DNA from 4 places in the Raoultella sp. genome. Region 1 is predicted to be linked to each of the others. Evidence: predicted binding sites of a transcription regulator. Region 1 holds the regulator's gene; each other region holds the start of a gene.

Region 1 (4,523 bases):
AGAAGGCGGAGTGATGGCGGCGACGCCGGAGTTTCTGAAAGGACTACGCGAACTGTGCGATGAGCATCAGGCGCTGCTGGTCTTTGATGAAGTTCAGTGTGGAATGGGGCGGACCGGTTCTCTGTTTGCATACATGCACTACGGCGTGACGCCGGATATTCTTACCAGTGCCAAAGCGCTGGGCGGTGGCTTCCCGATCAGCGCTGTACTGACCACCAACGATATTGCCAGCGCATTCCACGCCGGTTCCCACGGTTCGACCTACGGCGGTAACCCTCTGGCCTGCGCCGTTGCCGGGGCAGCATTTGATCTGATCAATACCCCGGAGGTGCTGGAGGGAGTGAATGCGAAGCGCGCGCTGTTTGTACAGCATCTCCAGCAAATTGACGCGCAGTTTGACCTGTTCAGCGATATCCGCGGTATGGGGCTGTTGATTGGCGCGGAGCTGAAGCCGCAGCATAAAGGCCGGGCTCGCGATTTTCTTTATTCCGCGGCAGATGCGGGGGTGATGGTGCTTAATGCCGGGCCGGATGTAATGCGCTTTGTACCTTCGCTGGTTATTGAAGAGAAGGATATTGCCGAAGGCATGGCTCGCTTTGCGCAGGCGGTACAGCAGGTGCTTAGCGCTTAATTGCGCGTAACCAGATGCCGTGATGCGGGCGCTGACGCCATGCCACCGAGGAGATGGTGTGCATGGTGTTCAGATGATCAAGGATCCGCTGCAGATGTTGCTCCATCGTACTTAACGGGCCACGGCTCACCTCCACATCCTGCGACTCCATAATATTCACATCGCCAGCGCTGCCGGGACCGTCGGTATCCAGCCGCTGCTGGCAACGCTGGAGCGCAACCTCACAAGATTCCAGATAGCGTCGGGCCAGTTCCGGCGTTAGCATCGTATGCTCGCGGGCCAGCGTGGTCATCGCGTTGATATGCTCAACAATAAACTGGCTGTGGGTGACCCATAGCTTCATATCATCAAGATAATGTGTGTTAAACCCGGGTTCCTGCATGGCCTGATTCAGCGAGTTATACAGTGAGTTATGTGCCTGGTTGACACGCATCCGGCGATAGGCCAGCGCCGGGGCTTGATGATCGTCGCTGAGAATCAGCCTGATCGCCTCCTGATCGGCTTCCAGCGCGTCGTGAGCATTCTTGCGCAGTAGCCCGCTTTGCCATTGCGGCCATAGCCAGACCATACCGCCAAACGCAATAAGGCAGCCAATAAGCGTATCGATAAGTCTGGCGACAATATACTGCTCGCCATTTAGCGTCAGAAGCTGCAGGGTATACACCGCCGTCACGGTAAAGCCAACCATCGCCCAGCCGTAATGTTTGCGAATAATCAGGTAACTCAGCAGCGTGACGACCAGCATCGCCGAGAGTGTATAACCCTCCGGGACGTGAAAGTGCAATGCCAGGCCGGCGATGGCCAGACCGGCAAGAGTCCCTGCCGCCCGATGGACAATACGTACCCGTGTCGCGCCGTAGCCGTTTTGGGTCACAAAAAGCACCGTCATCAGGATCCAGTAAGGCTTGGGTAGGTTCAGGGTGCTTCCCATCAGGCTCGCGGCCGTTAACATCACGCAGATACGTGCGGCGTTACGTAACGCCGGCGATTTCCACGAGAGATAGTTCTTTAGCGCGGGCAGCAACGGCAGACGGCGCTCTTTATCCGCCATCAGATCGCGAGCATACAGCGGGCGCTGGGTGCGCAGTACCCGGGCTATTCGGCTGAAGTGCCAGGCGCAGAACTGCCCTACCGGGTTGTCGGGATGCTGCCAGGCAATTTTCTCTAGCGCGCCGATTTGCTTATCCATGTGGAAGCGTTGCGGATAGCGGTGGTAGAGAATGTCATCAGCCAGTACCCTCAGGCGGGCGGCAACGGTTTGTGCGTTCCAGCGGATCACCGCCTCGGCATGGCTGCGCTCAACCAGTTTTTGCACTTCTTCGGGTTGGTGCAGGCTGACGGAGATATGTTCCTGTAAATCCAGCGCCATCTGAAACGCTCGCAGCAGGCGCTTGTGGTCATTGCGCTGGTTCGCCGCCAGCATATGCATCTGCTGGTAGCATTGGGTGATCAGGTCCACCACCTTCTGCTGGCGCGTGAGCAACGGCGGCAGAGAAGTGCTGGGATCGATATGCTGGGTCAACAGGCTGTATTTGGCTTCGCAATAGTTAGCCAGCTCCCGATAGAGCAGGCTCAGCGATTCACGCAACGGCTGCTCGCGCCATAGCCAAAACCAGAACCAGTTAAACAGGCCGTACCACAGCGTCCCGAGGGCGTAGATCAGCAGGGGTTCCCAGACGGGCATGTTTCCGGCAAGGCTCAGGGTAAAGATAGCGGCAATTAACGAAGCGGGCAGAAGCCTGGCATGCAGAGAGCTGATCTCCGCCGTTACGCCGAGCAGCAGCGCCAGGCCGCTGAGGATCAAGGGCAGCGGGATATCCTGCTGAAGAAGAAGCTGGACGACCAGGCTACAGCCGGCAAACAGCGAACCGCCAATAATCAGACGTTTAAAAAAGCGTTTATGCGGTGTATCCAGACCGGCGACGTTACAGCAGGCGGGCACTAGCGAGAACAGCAGACCTTGCTGTAAGTGACCGAGGAGGAAGCCGATTGCGACAGGCAAACACAACACCAGCGTTTGCCGCAGTGCATAGTTGACTTCCGGGTGGTAAATCAGCCTGCGCCACATAGAGGGGAAACAAAAACGGCGTATTGCGGGCGCAACACGCCGTTTCATCGACTTAACGCGTACCGTATACGACGATAGTTTTGCCGTGTGCGGAGATCAGGTTCTGATCTTCCAGCATCTTCAGGATACGGCCAACGGTTTCGCGGGAACAACCCACGATCTGACCGATTTCCTGGCGGGTAATTTTAATTTGCATACCATCAGGATGGGTCATCGCATCCGGCTGTTTTGCCAGGTTCAACAACGTCTGAGCGATGCGCCCGGTGACGTCGAGGAAGGCAAGGTTACCCACTTTTTCTGAGGTCACCTGCAGACGGCGAGCCATCTGCGATGACAAGCGCATCAGGATATCCGGGTTAACCTGAATGAGCTGACGGAATTTTTTGTAGGAGATTTCGGCCACTTCACATGCGGTTTTCGCACGTACCCAGGCGCTACGCTCCTGGCCTTCTTCAAACAAGCCTAATTCACCGATGAAATCGCCCTGGTTGAGGTAAGAGAGGATCATCTCTTTACCTTCTTCATCCTTGATGAGCACAGCCACAGAGCCTTTGACGATGTAGTACAACGTTTCTGCTTTTTCACCCTGGTGGATCAGCGTGCTTTTAGATGGGTACTTATGAATGTGGCAATGAGACAAGAACCATTCGAGGGTAGGGTCTGTTTGCGGTTTGCCAAGCACCATGCGCGGTTATCCTCTGTTATAAGCTATCTCCGGGTGCCGACACTACACGGCATCCGGGCATGCAATCGTATTGTTTCCCTATGCCTGGGAAACGGGCTGGTGATTTTTCTTCAGCCTGTAATGTGAACTCCTCTGCATACATGCAGTACATCAATGTAATACTGTAGCATCCTGACTGTTTTAGCATAGCTTTTGCCGCATGTCTCCTGGTGTCTCGCTTCAGCATGATGCAGGTCGCCTTCCGTTGCGAGAATTGTTATGTACGCGTAATCTGTCAGGAAAATTGCAACCTTGGAGTTAAATTTTATGCAAGCTCGTGTGAAATGGGTTGAAGGGTTAACCTTCATCGGAGAGTCCGCATCAGGTCACCAGATTCTGATGGACGGCAACTCCGGAGATAAAGCGCCAAGCCCAATGGAGATGGTGCTGATGGCGGCGGGCGGATGCAGCGCGATCGATGTCGTGTCTATTTTGCAGAAAGGTCGCCACGACGTGACTAACTGTGAAGTCAAGCTGACGTCTGAACGTCGGGAAGAGGCGCCGCGCCTGTTTACCCATATCAATATGCATTTTATCGTGACTGGCAAGGAGCTGAAAGAGGCTGCCGTTTCCCGCGCGGTGGATCTGTCGGCGGAGAAATACTGCTCGGTGGCACTGATGCTGCAAAAAGCGGTGAATATCACCCACTCATTTGAGGTAGTGGAGGCGTAATGCCCAGATACCCGGTGGCACGCTGCTTACCGGGTTGACACCGCTCGTCGCGCCACCCGGTCATTTAAATCGCTTTACCTTCCATCAAGCGCTCCACCAGCGGCGTCATGATGAGCTCCATCGCCAGCCCCATTTTCCCGCCCGGCACCACCAGCGTATTGATATGCGAGATAAACGAGCCCTGCAGCATCGCCAGCAGCCAGGGAAAATCGATATCCCGCAGGTTGCGGAAGTGGATCACCACAAAGCTTTCATCCAATGACGGGATGCCCTTTGCGGCAAACGGGTTGGAGGTGTCGACAGTGGGGACGCGCTGGAAGTTGATATGGGTACGCGAAAACTGCGGCGTGATGAAATTGATATAGTCTTCCATTGAACGGACAACGGAATCCATCACCGCTTCACGAGAGTGGCCTCGTTCGCTGGTA
Region 2 (4,523 bases), on a different contig from region 1:
CAAAATGGTACCTCCAGCGAATGTTCCGCGCCGTGATGCATCAAACGTTGGGCGATTACATCCGCCAGCGGCGGCTGCTGCTGGCCGCAGAGGCACTCCGTACGACCCAGCGGCCAATCTTTGATATTGCGATGGATCTGGGCTACGTGTCGCAGCAGACGTTCTCACGGGTATTTCGCCGGGAGTTCGATCGGACCCCCAGCGATTATCGTCATCAAATTTCCGCCTGAGCGTTCAGATGCAAGGACTGAGCAGTCTGGACGCGCTGGCCAGCCATTGCCTGAACTCCTGCGGCGGCATCGCTTTCGCAAAGTACCAGCCCTGACAATACCGGACCCCGCGTTTTCGCAGCCAGTTGACCTGATCCGCGGTTTCGACGCCTTCGGCAACAGTCTTTAAGCGCAGGCGGTTGGCCATTTCAATAATATGTTCGGCGATCGTGTAGCCGACGCTATTGATGGTAAGCGTATCGATAAACGATTTATCGATCTTCAGAATATCCACGTTAAGTGAGTGCAGATTATACAGATTAGAATAGCCGGTACCGAAGTCATCAATGGCGATTTCATATCCGGCTTCGCGGAATGCCTGAATGACCGGAATGGTTTTCTGTACGTCAATAAATCCGCGTTCGGTGACTTCAATTTTAATTTGATCGATATTCACCGCGCAGTTCCGCGCCTTTTCACCGATCTGGGCAATGAGTCGCGAAGAGTGGAAATCGCTGGCTGACAGGTTAATCGCAATATACAGTTGCGGATGTCTGGCTAAAAATTCTCCAAGCCCGGAGAACAACTCATCCACCACGTAATCGGTGACCTGCGCAATCATCCCTTCATTTTCCGCCAGCGGAATAAACTCCGCCGGGGTCATCACCGGCCCGTCAAATCCCGGCCAGCGCAGCAGCGCTTCGGCTCCGACGCAGCGGTTATTTTCGATATCGATGATCGGCTGATAATGCAGGCACAACTGACGGCGATTGAGCGCGCGCTGCAGCATATTACGCGGTGAATGGTATTGCTGCCAGGTGCGCGACCACACCAGCACAATCAGAATGCTGACAATCGCCCCCAGCGGGAGGATGAGCATCGCCTGATCATAAAAGCTCTGATAATACCTGACGGACGCGGTAGACATAATCACGGCGATCGGGCGGCTCGCGGAATGGAACACGGTGTACACTCGGTTGCCCCGTCGAAAAAAGGTATCTTCCTGCCGGATCAGGCCATGCAGTACCGGCGCGTCGGCATTGCTACTGGTGGAAAAAAACAGATTGGTTTTTGTATCATACAAACCGTAGGATAAATCTTTATCCCTCGATATTAACGAACTGTAGGAGAGTGGATTAATAACCGCAATATAGTGCCCATGCTGTATATAGTTCATCGCAAAGCCAGGATAGAAAGGCGTGTCGCGATAGTAGTAGATAGCGATATCCGGCTTTTTTGTATAATTCGCCGCAGAAATACGCCATGCGGTATCAGGGCGCACCGCAGTCGAGCAAAACAAACGCGTACCGTCAGCATAAATTAAATCGTCGATATAAAGCAGGCTACGTACAATCGACAACATATATTGCTGATGTCCGGGAGAACATATTGTCCCTTGAAACTGCAAGGCTTTTTCGCGTGCCCGATCGGCCTCATAAACCACCATTTCCGTTTGCTGCAGCGCCAGTTGTGAAAATGCGCGAAGCCGGTGGGAGGTTTCTGCTTTTGCTCTGATTTGCGCAAACCACAGCGCCAGCACAATGGGGAGCAGAACCACTAACGTCATCGCCAATATTCTCAACGCCTTGTGCAGTGTGCGACGATTCATTTCCGTTTTTTATCCATGCGATATGCCTTATCGCGGTAAAAGATCACACCCATTGTTATACAACAGAGACGATGTTCAGCAACCCGTCATTTGATGTAAAAGCCCCATTCTCAATAATGATGAATAATACTAATTTCGTTAATAATCGAGAAACATTCTCCACGTTATAAGAACAGAGCCGTTCTTTGATTCGGTTTACCCTTACGATAAGCAAGAATAAGTCATAAAAGTCGCAGATAACGAGCACATAAAAGAATCAATCACCGGGAAACCGGGTTGCCTGTTTGACGTCGCGGCAAAATGCCCCCAGCAATACCCACAATAAACACATGCCTTTAAAAACCATCAAAAATGCACATTTTTGACTGGTGAATAAAACAGCAAATGTGATATAGTTCACACAACTTAATGAAACAAGAACAATGTTTCATTATTCCCCTGATGCCCGTAGATAGCCAGAGCACCGCGTCATCGTCAGTCTCGCCAGGTTGTCAAAGGCACCCGATTTTCTTTGAGGATGAAGTTGATGGCTTCCATAACTACCAGTGTCATACTTTTGCGCTGGCCGCTGGTGAGCGCGGTTCTGATGTTTTTGGCCAGTTCGATGAACATTCAGCTACGCAAAAGTGATTATGCCGGTTTAGCCGTTATTTGTAGCTGTATCGGCCTGGTCGCGGCCTGCTGGTTCGCTACCGGCTTACTGGGGATCACGCTGCTCGATATCGCGAAAATCTGGGGCAATATCAAAGACGTCATGCTCGAAGTCATGAGTCAGACGCCGCCACAGTGGCCGATGGTCATGACCTGATACGATAAAAACTTCCCACGGGAGGCTTTTTTATTCACCGACAAAGACTACTCGCAATCTTTTGATATTTTAATAAATGTATCGTTATAGATAATGTATTTATTCCCAGGCTGGCGCAGAGCCGCCTGGCGAACCACATCTCCTGGCCGTAAGTACCAGGCCTCGCCCTCTTCTTCCGTTGCATCACATCCCGGCTTGATCAGCAGTTTAAACCAGGTATTACCACTGTTGCTGACGCTTCCCGCCAGCCGATCGAAGGCCCATTTGAACTGTACCTGCCGCGGGCGTACCACCAGAATCGTTTCCATCACCACTACCGGATCCATACCGATCGACCCGCCGGCCGCAGTGTGGCCAATACGGTTTCGGGTAGGAATTTCGCGGAACGAAACCCGGTAATAACGCTCACGATTGTCCTGCGGACCATGATAATAAAATTTAAAATATTCCCCTTGCCCGGCCTGCAAGGTGAGCTGGCGGGGGGCAAAGAGCAGCTCGCCATCCGCCGGACGAGAGCGGACCTCGTGCCCCCCCGGCCGATCTATTCCGACGACGGAAATCTGATACAGCCGCGCGCTCGGATTGTTATTCAGTACCCGTTTGGCGACAAAGCTCTCCTCAGCGCCCAGCGAAAAGGTTAAATTGCCGACGGAAATCGCCCGACCCGCCGTTGGCAGCCCCAGAATCAGCAACCACACGACGGCCTGGAGCAGGTTAATCAATATTGCGCCATGTCGCCTGAACATGAATCTCTCCTGAAGCACTCACTTCACCAAACCAGCCATCATCATCTACCGTTCTTAACGAAATACTGTCGTTCATCGATATGGAAAATTTCACCGTCGTCTTGTTCATCACGCCAGTATCGCCGGAAGCATCCGTCCACGGCGTCGTCAGCCACAGCGCATCCGTCATATCGCGCCAGCTGTTATCGCAGCCGGCGTCAAAATTTTTGCTCGTTCCGGTCTGGGTGGTAAATGTCAGGTGCGCCGGGAAAGGCACTTTTGTCGCCCCGTCAGCCGAACTGAACAGGCAGTATGAACGCCCGGCGATCGACTGCGACGGGCCAGTCACTTTGATCAGGACTTCATCGGCGGCGGTTTTTCCGCTGGTGGTGACGATATAGCCAAAATCCAGTGAGGGCTGCCCCGTACCGACATACCCCTCGCGCGACGGCGAAGCGCTGTACTCATCGGAAATAATGCTAATGCTGAAATCACGCGGTTTGATAATCAGCGAGTTGGAGGTGGAAAATTCATACCACCCGGACTCCGGCGAGGTGGTGTTCTGGAAGCGGAAGTTAAACAAATCCTTGGTATTAATATCACTGATGCCCAGCGCCACCATCTGCTTAAAGAAGTTGCTGGAAAAGAAGATGTAGACCGAATCCGAGGCTTTCATCTCGTTAAACGTATAGTAGTAGGCATTGCCGCTGACCGGTTTCCAGTTGTTACCATCGAGGCTGAACTGCATATCATAGATATTCACCGCCGACGTCAACGATGTATTGTTAATCGCCGGAAAAATATGAATCGAGGTGTTGCTCAGTCCATTATGCTGCAACGTATAGTTGACCATCTTGCAGCTCAGACCGCTACGGGTACCAATCGTCTGCGCGCGACAGTTCGAGCTACCCTCGCCCAGCGTCGGGATCCCATCACTATTGATAAAAACTTCGGTCAGAGAGTGGGTGTTAATAAGCTTTAAGTTTGCCGCTTTAGTATGGGTCACTTTACGCACGTACCAGGCGCCGGAGGCCTGATCTTTGCAGCGCGCCCCGCTGCTTGCATCGTAGGAGATGGAAGTCTGGCAGGTATTGATCGTCATCGACAGGCTGCCGCCAACCGGCATCTGCTGGAGATACTGGTAGAAGGTCTCCGACATCATGCCGTGCATC
Region 3 (4,523 bases), on a different contig from region 1:
TGAAAAAGGCAACAATAAGGCTGTCGCATCCTGTACAAATTATAAAGACTATTGCGCGACGCGGGCGAGAGGATTCCGTGGCAGCACAACGTGTTCCGGAGATTTCTTAAACCACAAAAGGATGCTCCATGTACATGCTTTCTCGCTTGGGTTACATTGTTGACACTTTTTTCTGGCGTAGCCCAAAACGTGCTCTCGTCAAGTCGTTAAGGGTATGGCCTTCAACAGTCCGAACTGGAGTCAAAATGTCCTCACGTAAAGAGCTTGCTAACGCTATTCGTGCGCTGAGCATGGATGCTGTACAGAAAGCCAAATCCGGCCACCCGGGTGCCCCGATGGGTATGGCTGACATTGCCGAAGTCCTGTGGCGTGATTTCATGAACCATAACCCGCAGAACCCGGCCTGGGCCGACCGCGACCGTTTCGTGCTGTCCAACGGCCATGGCTCGATGCTGATTTACAGCCTGCTGCACCTTACCGGTTATGATCTGCCGATCGAAGAGCTGAAAAACTTCCGTCAGCTGCACTCTAAGACGCCGGGCCACCCGGAAGTGGGCTACACCGCGGGCGTTGAAACCACCACCGGCCCGCTGGGCCAGGGTATTGCTAACGCTGTGGGCATGGCTATCGCAGAAAAAACGCTGGCTGCGCAGTTCAACCGTCCGGGCCACGATATCGTTGACCACTTCACCTACGCTTTCATGGGCGACGGTTGCATGATGGAAGGGATCTCTCACGAAGTCTGCTCCCTGGCCGGTACCCTGAAACTGGGTAAACTGGTGGCGTTCTATGATGACAACGGTATCTCCATCGACGGTCATGTGGAAGGCTGGTTCACCGACGACACCGCTAAACGTTTCGAAGCCTATGGCTGGCACGTAGTGCGCGGTGTTGATGGTCACGACGCTGACGCGATCAAACGTGCGGTAGAAGAAGCGCGTGCGGTCACCGACAAACCGTCCCTGCTGATGTGCAAAACCATCATCGGTTTCGGTTCACCGAACAAAGCCGGTACTCACGATTCTCACGGCGCCCCGCTGGGTGATGCAGAAATTGCGCTGACCCGCGAAGCGCTGGGCTGGAAACACCCGGCCTTCGAAATCCCGTCTGATATCTATGCGCAGTGGGATGCCAAAGAAGCCGGTCAGGCGAAAGAAGCGGCCTGGAACGAGAAGTTCGCGGCTTATGCACAAGCTTTCCCGCAGGAAGCAGCTGAATTCACCCGTCGTATGAAGGGCGAAATGCCGGCTGACTTCGACTCCAAAGCCAGTGAATTTATCGCTAAGCTGCAGGCTAATCCGGCGAAAATCGCCAGCCGTAAAGCGTCGCAGAATGCCATTGAAGCGTTTGGCCCGCTGCTGCCGGAATTCCTCGGCGGTTCCGCTGACCTGGCGCCGTCTAACCTGACCCTGTGGTCTGGTTCTAAAGCGATTAACGAAGATACCGCCGGTAACTATATCCATTACGGCGTGCGTGAATTCGGGATGACCGCGATTGCCAACGGTATTTCACTGCACGGTGGTTTCCTGCCGTACACTTCCACCTTCCTGATGTTCGTGGAATATGCCCGTAACGCGGTGCGTATGGCCGCGCTGATGAAAAAGCGTCAGGTGATGGTCTACACCCACGACTCCATCGGGCTGGGCGAAGATGGCCCGACTCACCAGCCGGTAGAGCAGGTGGCTTCCCTGCGCGTGACTCCGAACATGTCCACATGGCGTCCGTGTGATCAGGTCGAATCTGCGGTGGCGTGGAAATATGGCGTTGAGCGTCACGACGGCCCGACCGCGCTGATCCTCTCTCGTCAGAACCTGGCGCAGCAGGAGCGTAGCGAACAGCAGTTGAAAGACATCGCTCGCGGCGGCTACGTGCTGAAAGACTGTGCCGGTCAGCCAGAGCTTATCTTCATCGCCACCGGTTCTGAAGTTGAACTGGCGGTTGCCGCGTGGGACAAACTGACTGCCGAAGGCGTGAAGGCGCGCGTGGTCTCCATGCCGTCTACCGACGCGTTCGACAAGCAGGATGCGGCGTACCGTGAATCCGTGCTGCCGAAAGCGGTCTCTGCTCGCGTAGCTATCGAAGCCGGCATCGCCGACTACTGGTTCAAATACGTGGGCCTGAACGGCGCTATCGTTGGCATGACTACCTTCGGTGAGTCTGCGCCGGCAGAGCAGCTGTTCGAAGAGTTCGGCTTTACCGTCGACAACGTGGTCGCGAAAGCGAAAGCACTGCTGTAGTTGTTACCTGCCCGGTGAGCCGGGCGATAACAGCAGAAAAGCCGGGATAACGCCCGGCTTTTTTTGTCGTCGTTATTCCCGACCGCTGCCGGCAGATTGCGTATTATTCCAACCAAAATGTGATGTATGTCAGATAACGTACTTCTTCCGCTGGACAGACATTCCTTTTATTCCTTGTTTCGCTTATTCTAGCTGAAGCGTTTCAGTCGTTTAAATGTTCGACAATTAATCAATCAGTCGCAGTTTGCGACGGGTAAGGTTTCCCTTCGGGCGTTGCTGGATTACTCTGTCAGCCATCTCAAATCAGGGACAACCTTGCAGGAGACCTATGACCATACGCATTGCGATTAATGGCTTCGGTCGCATAGGACGCAACGTGGTTCGCGCTTTATATGAATCCGGGCGTCGTGCGGAAATTACCGTGGTGGCAATCAACGAGCTGGCGGATGCCGCGGGTATCGCGCATTTGTTGAAATATGACACCAGCCATGGGCGCTTTGCCTGGGATGTTCGCCAGGAAAGAGAGCTGCTCTATGTCGGCGATGACGCTATACGCCTGCTGCACGAACCTTCGATTGAGGCGCTGCCCTGGGAAGAGCTGGCAGTTGATATTGTACTCGATTGTACCGGTGTTTACGGCAGCCGTGCGCATGGCGAAGCCCATATTCGGGCAGGGGCAAAGAAAGTGCTCTTTTCCCATCCCGGTAGCAGCGATCTCGACGCGACCGTTGTATTTGGTGTGAACCATGATGAGTTGCGTCCGGAGCACCGTATTGTTTCTAACGCCTCCTGCACGACCAACTGCATTATCCCGGTCATAAAACTGTTAGATGATGCCTATGGCATTGAGTCAGGAACGGTAACGACAATCCACTCCGCCATGCACGATCAACAGGTGATCGACGCTTATCATCCGGACCTGCGCCGTACGCGCGCGGCCAGCCAGTCGATTATTCCGGTTGATACCAAACTTGCTGCCGGGATCACGCGAATTTTCCCGCAATTTAACGACCGTTTCGAGGCGATTGCGGTCCGCGTACCGACGATTAATGTGACAGCGATTGACCTTAGCGTGACGGTGAAAAAACCCGTAAAGAGTAACGAAGTCAACCAGTTGCTGCAAAAAGCAGCACAAGGTGCATTTCATGGTATAGTTGACTATACGGAATTGCCGTTGGTCTCGATAGATTTCAACCACGACCCACACAGCGCCATCGTTGATGGTACCCAAACCCGGGTCAGTGGTGCTCATCTGATCAAAACATTGGTCTGGTGTGATAATGAATGGGGCTTTGCTAACCGGATGCTTGACACGACGTTAGCGATGTCCGTTATTGGTTTCAGGTGAGACATCCCTGCGCAACATTGTTCGCGATGGAGCGTATGGCGTCTGCAAAACTTTAAGAATCATTGAGAGGATTCACCATGTCTGTAATTAAGATGACCGATCTGGATCTGGCTGGTAAACGCGTTTTTATCCGTGCCGATCTGAACGTACCAGTTAAAGACGGGAAAGTAACCAGCGACGCGCGTATCCGTGCTTCTCTGCCGACCATTGAGCTGGCGCTGAAACAGGGTGCTAAAGTGATGGTCACTTCTCACCTGGGTCGTCCGACCGAAGGCGAGTACAACGAAGAATTCTCTCTGCTGCCGGTTGTTAATTACCTGAAAGACAAACTGTCTAGCCCGGTACGTCTGGTTAAAGATTACCTGGATGGCGTTGAAGTTGCAGCCGGTGAACTGGTTGTTCTGGAAAACGTTCGCTTCAACAAAGGCGAGAAAAAAGACGACGAAGCGCTGTCCAAAAAATACGCGGCGCTGTGCGACGTGTTCGTCATGGACGCCTTTGGTACCGCACACCGTGCGCAGGCCTCTACCCACGGTATCGGTAAATTCGCCGATGTTGCCTGCGCAGGTCCGCTGCTGGCCGCTGAACTGGACGCGCTGGGTAAAGCGCTGAAAGAGCCGGCTCGCCCGATGGTCGCCATCGTGGGTGGTTCTAAAGTTTCCACCAAACTGACCGTTCTGGATTCCCTGTCGAAAATCGCTGACCAGCTGATCGTCGGTGGTGGCATCGCCAACACCTTCGTCGCCGCTCAGGGCCACAACGTGGGTAAATCCCTGTACGAAGCTGATCTGGTTGACGAAGCAAAACGCCTGCTGACCACCTGCGATATCCCGGTGCCGACTGACGTTCGCGTGGCCACTGAGTTCTCCGAAACAGCGACTGCGACGCTGAAATCTGTTAACGACATCAAAGATGACGAGCAGATCCTGGACCTGGGC
Region 4 (4,523 bases), on a different contig from region 1:
TACCGTTCCATTTTTCCGCTTCCGCAGCAAACGCACCGGAAGTTAACAGAGAAAATGTCACTATCAACAGGAAGAAATTTATTTTTTTGTTGTGCATAATGATATCCATTGTAACTGAATAAAGGTCATAGCTAGCCCCAGGCAATAAACCGGCCCGTTTTTAATCTTCATATTTATTTTTTCAATACCTGCCCGTCAGTCATTCAACCGCTTTACTGATGCAAACGATGAGAGCATAACCCATTGTTTTAAATAACCATTTAACTCCTCGAAAAATAAAAAGCAAAAAAAAACCTAAGCATTTCCGCCATGAATGGCGGAAATGCTTAGGTTTTGCCTGTAATCAGTAGCAACCCTGAATATGTGGACAGCACAATATCACTCAGCGACAGAAATGCCCATCAGCAAATGCTCCCGGAGTAATAAAATGTGAGCGATTTAACAATCTTCCCTAATAACGGGCAATGGCTAGCGCAATGTCCGCAGAGGTTTTCAGCGTGCGTATTTCATTAAACAGCACCAGCGCCTCAGCATATTCTTTGCGTAAATAACTGAGCCACTGTTTAATTCGCGCAACATGATACAACCCGGTATCACCCTGTTTTTCCAGGCGTGTATATTTTTTTAGTAGCACCACAACCTGGGGCCACGACATGCGCGGTTCGTTATATTTGATAACCCGGCTTAAATTTGGTACGTTCAGCGCGCCGCGACCAATCATCACCGAGTCGCAGCCGGTGACCGCCAGACAGTCCTGTGCGCTTTGCCAGTCCCAGATTTCGCCGTTAGCGACAACCGGAATTGACAACCGCTGGCGGATTTCGCCAATCGCCGCCCAGTTGATCCTCTCGGCTTTATAAGCGTCTTCTTTCGTGCGTCCGTGAACAACGAGCTCCGTCACGCCGGCCTGCTCTACCGCATCGGCAATTTCGAACTGGCGTGCTCCGCTGTCCCAGCCCAGGCGAATTTTGACCGTCAGCGGCAGATGATCCGGCACCGCTTCGCGCATCGCTTTTGCGGCGCGATAGATCAGCTCCGGGTCTTTAAGCAGCGTCGCCCCGCCGCCGCTGCCGTTTACCAGCTTTGACGGACAGCCGCAGTTCAGATCGACGCCCCACGAACCCAACGCCACCGCCCGCGCGGCATTTTCCGCCAGCCATTGTGGATATTGCCCCAGCAGCTGCACCCGGACGCGAGTGCCGGAAGGCGTGCGGCTTTGGTGATGGAGTTCCGGGCACAGTTTGTAGAACGATTTTACCGGCAGCAGCTGATCCACCACCCGCAGAAATTCGGTGATGCACAGATCGTAATCATTAACCTCGGTCAGCAGCTCGCGCACCAGCGAATCGAGCACGCCTTCCATCGGCGCCAGTAATACACGCATATTGTTACCCGGAAAAAAAGAGGCGCTATGGTAGCGCCTCTGTACGTTGGTTGAAAGATCTCAATGTCGTTCGGCTGCACTTACCGGGTCGCGGTGTGCAATAAGACAGGGATACCGCCATTGGCGTTACGCTTTTTTGCCGCATCGTGAGTTGCAAGGTTGTGTGGCGACCGCGAGACAACAGCGCAGCGCCCCGCGCTCCCTGAGACCTTCTCACGATTATTTATCGCAGGATTCTTCAACATCCATTCCGCAGGCCCGAAGGTTCCATTACTCTATCAACTCTATGTCTGGAATTCATGATGTGATCGGTAGCACATTTCAAGGTTTAATTGTATGATGAATATGGTTCATCAAGGGTTATTACCATGAGTAAATCGCTGAATATTATCTGGCAGTACCTGCGGGCTTTTGTCCTGATCTATGCTTGTTTATACGCCGGGATTTTTGTTGCTTCCCTGCTGCCCATTACGATTCCCGGCAGTATTATCGGCATGCTGATTTTGTTCGTTCTTCTGGCGCTACAGATTATGCCGCCGAAGTGGGTCAACCCCGGCTGCAACATATTGATTCGCTATATGGCGCTACTGTTCGTGCCCATCGGCGTTGGCGTCATGCAATACTGGGATCTGCTGCGAGTGCAGCTCGGCCCGGTGGCAATCTCTTGCACGATCAGTACATTAGTGGTCTTCCTGGTGGTGAGCTGGAGCTCACATCTGGTTCACGGCGAGCGTAAAGTGGTCGGTCAAACTGAGGACGTCAAAGATGATGCATGAGATCTGGTGGTCCTTGCCGCTGACGCTGATCGTTTTTTTCCTCGCCCGCAAGCTGGCCGCGCGGTTTAAATTTCCGCTGCTGAATCCCCTGCTGGTGGCAATGGTAGTGATCATCCCGTTTTTGCTGATCAGCGGTATCTCCTACGATCGCTATTTTCAGGGCAGTAAAATTCTCAACGATTTGCTTCAGCCTGCGGTCGTGGCGTTGGCCTTCCCGCTGTATGAACAACTTCACCAGATACGCGCCCGTTGGAAATCAATCATTACCATCTGCTTTATCGGCAGTGTTGTCGCGATGGTGACCGGCACCACCGTCGCGCTGCTGCTCGGCGCGACACCACAAATTGCCGCGTCCATTATGCCGAAATCGGTCACCACACCGATTGCGATGGCGGTCAGCGGAAGCATTGGCGGTATTCCGGCCATCAGCGCGGTGTGCGTCATTTTCGTGGGGATTCTCGGTGCGGTTTTCGGCCACAGCCTGCTTAACCTGATGCGTATACACACCAAAGCCTCGCGAGGCCTGTCGATGGGGACCGCATCCCATGCCCTGGGGACCGCCCGCTGTGCGGAACTGGACTATCAGGAAGGGGCTTTCAGCTCCCTGGCGCTGGTGTTGTGCGGGATTATCACCTCGCTGGTGGCGCCCTTTTTGTTCCCGGTGATTCTGGCTATTGTCGGATAAATGTGACATTTATCACATTTATTACTGCAACAAAAACATATTGCATAAACAATGAGATATTAATCACATATATGGGCTCCCCCCGCCCGTACACTAGATTCCCATTACATTGTTATGAGGCAACGCCATGCACCCACGTTTTCACGCTGCTCTTCCCCTTCTGGCGGCAGACCTGCAAGCGGCCATCGCCCCGATGCTGAACGACCCGCACTTCCCGGCTTTACTGGATGCCGGTCAGGTCGCTACTCTGCGAAACGCAACAGGCCTCGATGAAGACGCGCTGGCCTTTGCGTTGCTGCCGATTGCGGCAGCCTGTGCGCGCGCCGACCTTTCCCATTTTAATGTTGGCGCCATCGCCCGCGGCATTAGCGGAACCTGGTATTTTGGCGGCAACATGGAGTTCCTCGGCGCCACAATGCAGCAAACCGTGCACGCGGAACAAAGCGCCATTAGCCACGCCTGGCTGCGCGGCGAACGGTCGCTCAAGGCCATTACCGTCAACTACACCCCCTGCGGCCATTGCCGTCAGTTTATGAATGAACTGAACAGTAGCCAGGTCCTGCGTATTCATCTGCCGGGCCGCGAAGCGCATTCGCTGCAGCACTATCTGCCGGATGCCTTCGGTCCGAAGGATCTGGAGATTAAAACGCTGCTGATGGATCAACAGGATCATGGTTTCCCGCTGACCGGCGACATCCTGGCGCAGGCGGCTATTCAGGCCGCCAACCGCTGCCATATGCCATACAGCCACTCGCCTTCCGGCGTCGCGCTGGAGTTGAAAGACGGCACCATTTTCGCCGGTAGCTATGCGGAAAACGCGGCGTTTAACCCGACGCTGCCGCCGCTACAAGGGGCGCTCAATCTGCTGAGTCTTAACGGCTATGACTATCCGGATATTCAGCGCGCTATTCTGGCTGAGAAAGCCGATGCGGCGCTGATTCAATGGGATGCGACCGTCGCAACGCTGAAAGCATTAGGTTGTCAGAATATTGATCGCGTCCTGCTCGGCTAATTTTGCCGTCATGCGGGCCCCATCGGCCCGCATTGTTGAAAATCCCGGCAATTAAACGATGGTTTCTTGCTCTTGCCCGGCGGGTAAAGTAGCCTGATAGCTCCATTGTCCACATGAGTCAGGTGAATGTTAAAGCGTGTGTTATACAGCCTGTTAGTCCTGTTCGGCCTGCTGCTGTTGACCGTGCTGGGTCTTGACCGTTGGATGAGCTGGAAAACCGCTCCATATATCTATGATGAACTCCAGGATCTGCCCTACCGCCAGGTTGGGGTCGTGCTCGGTACCGCCAAGTACTATCGCACCGGAGTGATTAATCAATATTATCGTTATCGTATCCAGGGTGCGCTGAACGCTTACAATAGCGGTAAGGTGAACTACCTGCTGCTGAGCGGTGATAATGCGCTGCAAAGCTACAACGAACCGATGACCATGCGCCGCGATTTAATCAAAGGTGGCGTCGACCCCGCCGATATCGTGCTCGATTATGCCGGGTTCCGTACCCTCGATTCTATCGTGCGCACCCGGAAGGTTTTCGATACTAACGACTTTATTATCATTACCCAGCGCTTCCACTGCGAACGGGCGCTGTTTATCGCCCTGCATATGGGAATTCAGGCGCAGTGCTACGCGGTGCCTTCGCCGAAGGATATGTGGAGCGTGCGTTTA

Evidence for each region. Region 1 encodes CRP, which controls carbon source genes, mostly activating them, when cyclic AMP is high. Its sites were predicted from a motif close to ATGTGANNNNNNTCACAT; they were not measured.
Region 2: ACZAHD_RS09120 (YjcB family protein) is a predicted target of CRP. The motif match lies at 2,203-2,220, and genes of this name have one in related genera.
Region 3: epd (erythrose-4-phosphate dehydrogenase) is a predicted target of CRP. The motif match lies at 2,355-2,372, and genes of this name have one in related genera.
Region 4: ACZAHD_RS08830 (CidA/LrgA family protein) is a predicted target of CRP. The motif match lies at 1,687-1,704, and genes of this name have one in related genera.

The regions. Positions count from the first base shown of each region.
Region 1 is NZ_JBCNNS010000048.1:9,978-14,500, forward strand. It holds gene argD (bifunctional acetylornithine/succinyldiaminopimelate transaminase) at 1-631, shown strand, start outside; gene ACZAHD_RS10795 (YccS/YhfK family putative transporter) at 621-2,699, opposite strand; gene crp (cAMP-activated global transcriptional regulator CRP) at 2,752-3,384, opposite strand; gene ACZAHD_RS10805 (OsmC family protein) at 3,691-4,095, shown strand; gene ACZAHD_RS10810 (phosphoribulokinase) at 4,160-4,523, opposite strand, start outside.
Region 2 is NZ_JBCNNS010000038.1:9,440-13,962, reverse strand. It holds gene soxS (superoxide response transcriptional regulator SoxS) at 1-230, shown strand, start outside; gene ACZAHD_RS09125 (EAL domain-containing protein) at 235-1,818, opposite strand; gene ACZAHD_RS09120 (YjcB family protein) at 2,345-2,626, shown strand; gene ACZAHD_RS09115 (fimbrial biogenesis chaperone) at 2,674-3,372, opposite strand; gene ecpD (fimbrial adhesin EcpD) at 3,341-4,523, opposite strand, start outside.
Region 3 is NZ_JBCNNS010000041.1:29,221-33,743, forward strand. It holds gene tkt (transketolase) at 246-2,237, shown strand; gene epd (erythrose-4-phosphate dehydrogenase) at 2,566-3,585, shown strand; gene pgk (phosphoglycerate kinase) at 3,663-4,523, shown strand, end outside.
Region 4 is NZ_JBCNNS010000036.1:15,847-20,369, reverse strand. It holds gene ACZAHD_RS08840 (carbohydrate porin) at 1-97, opposite strand, end outside; gene dusC (tRNA dihydrouridine(16) synthase DusC) at 452-1,384, opposite strand; gene ACZAHD_RS08830 (CidA/LrgA family protein) at 1,753-2,160, shown strand; gene ACZAHD_RS08825 (CidB/LrgB family autolysis modulator) at 2,150-2,845, shown strand; gene cdd (cytidine deaminase) at 2,973-3,857, shown strand; gene sanA (outer membrane permeability protein SanA) at 3,984-4,523, shown strand, end outside.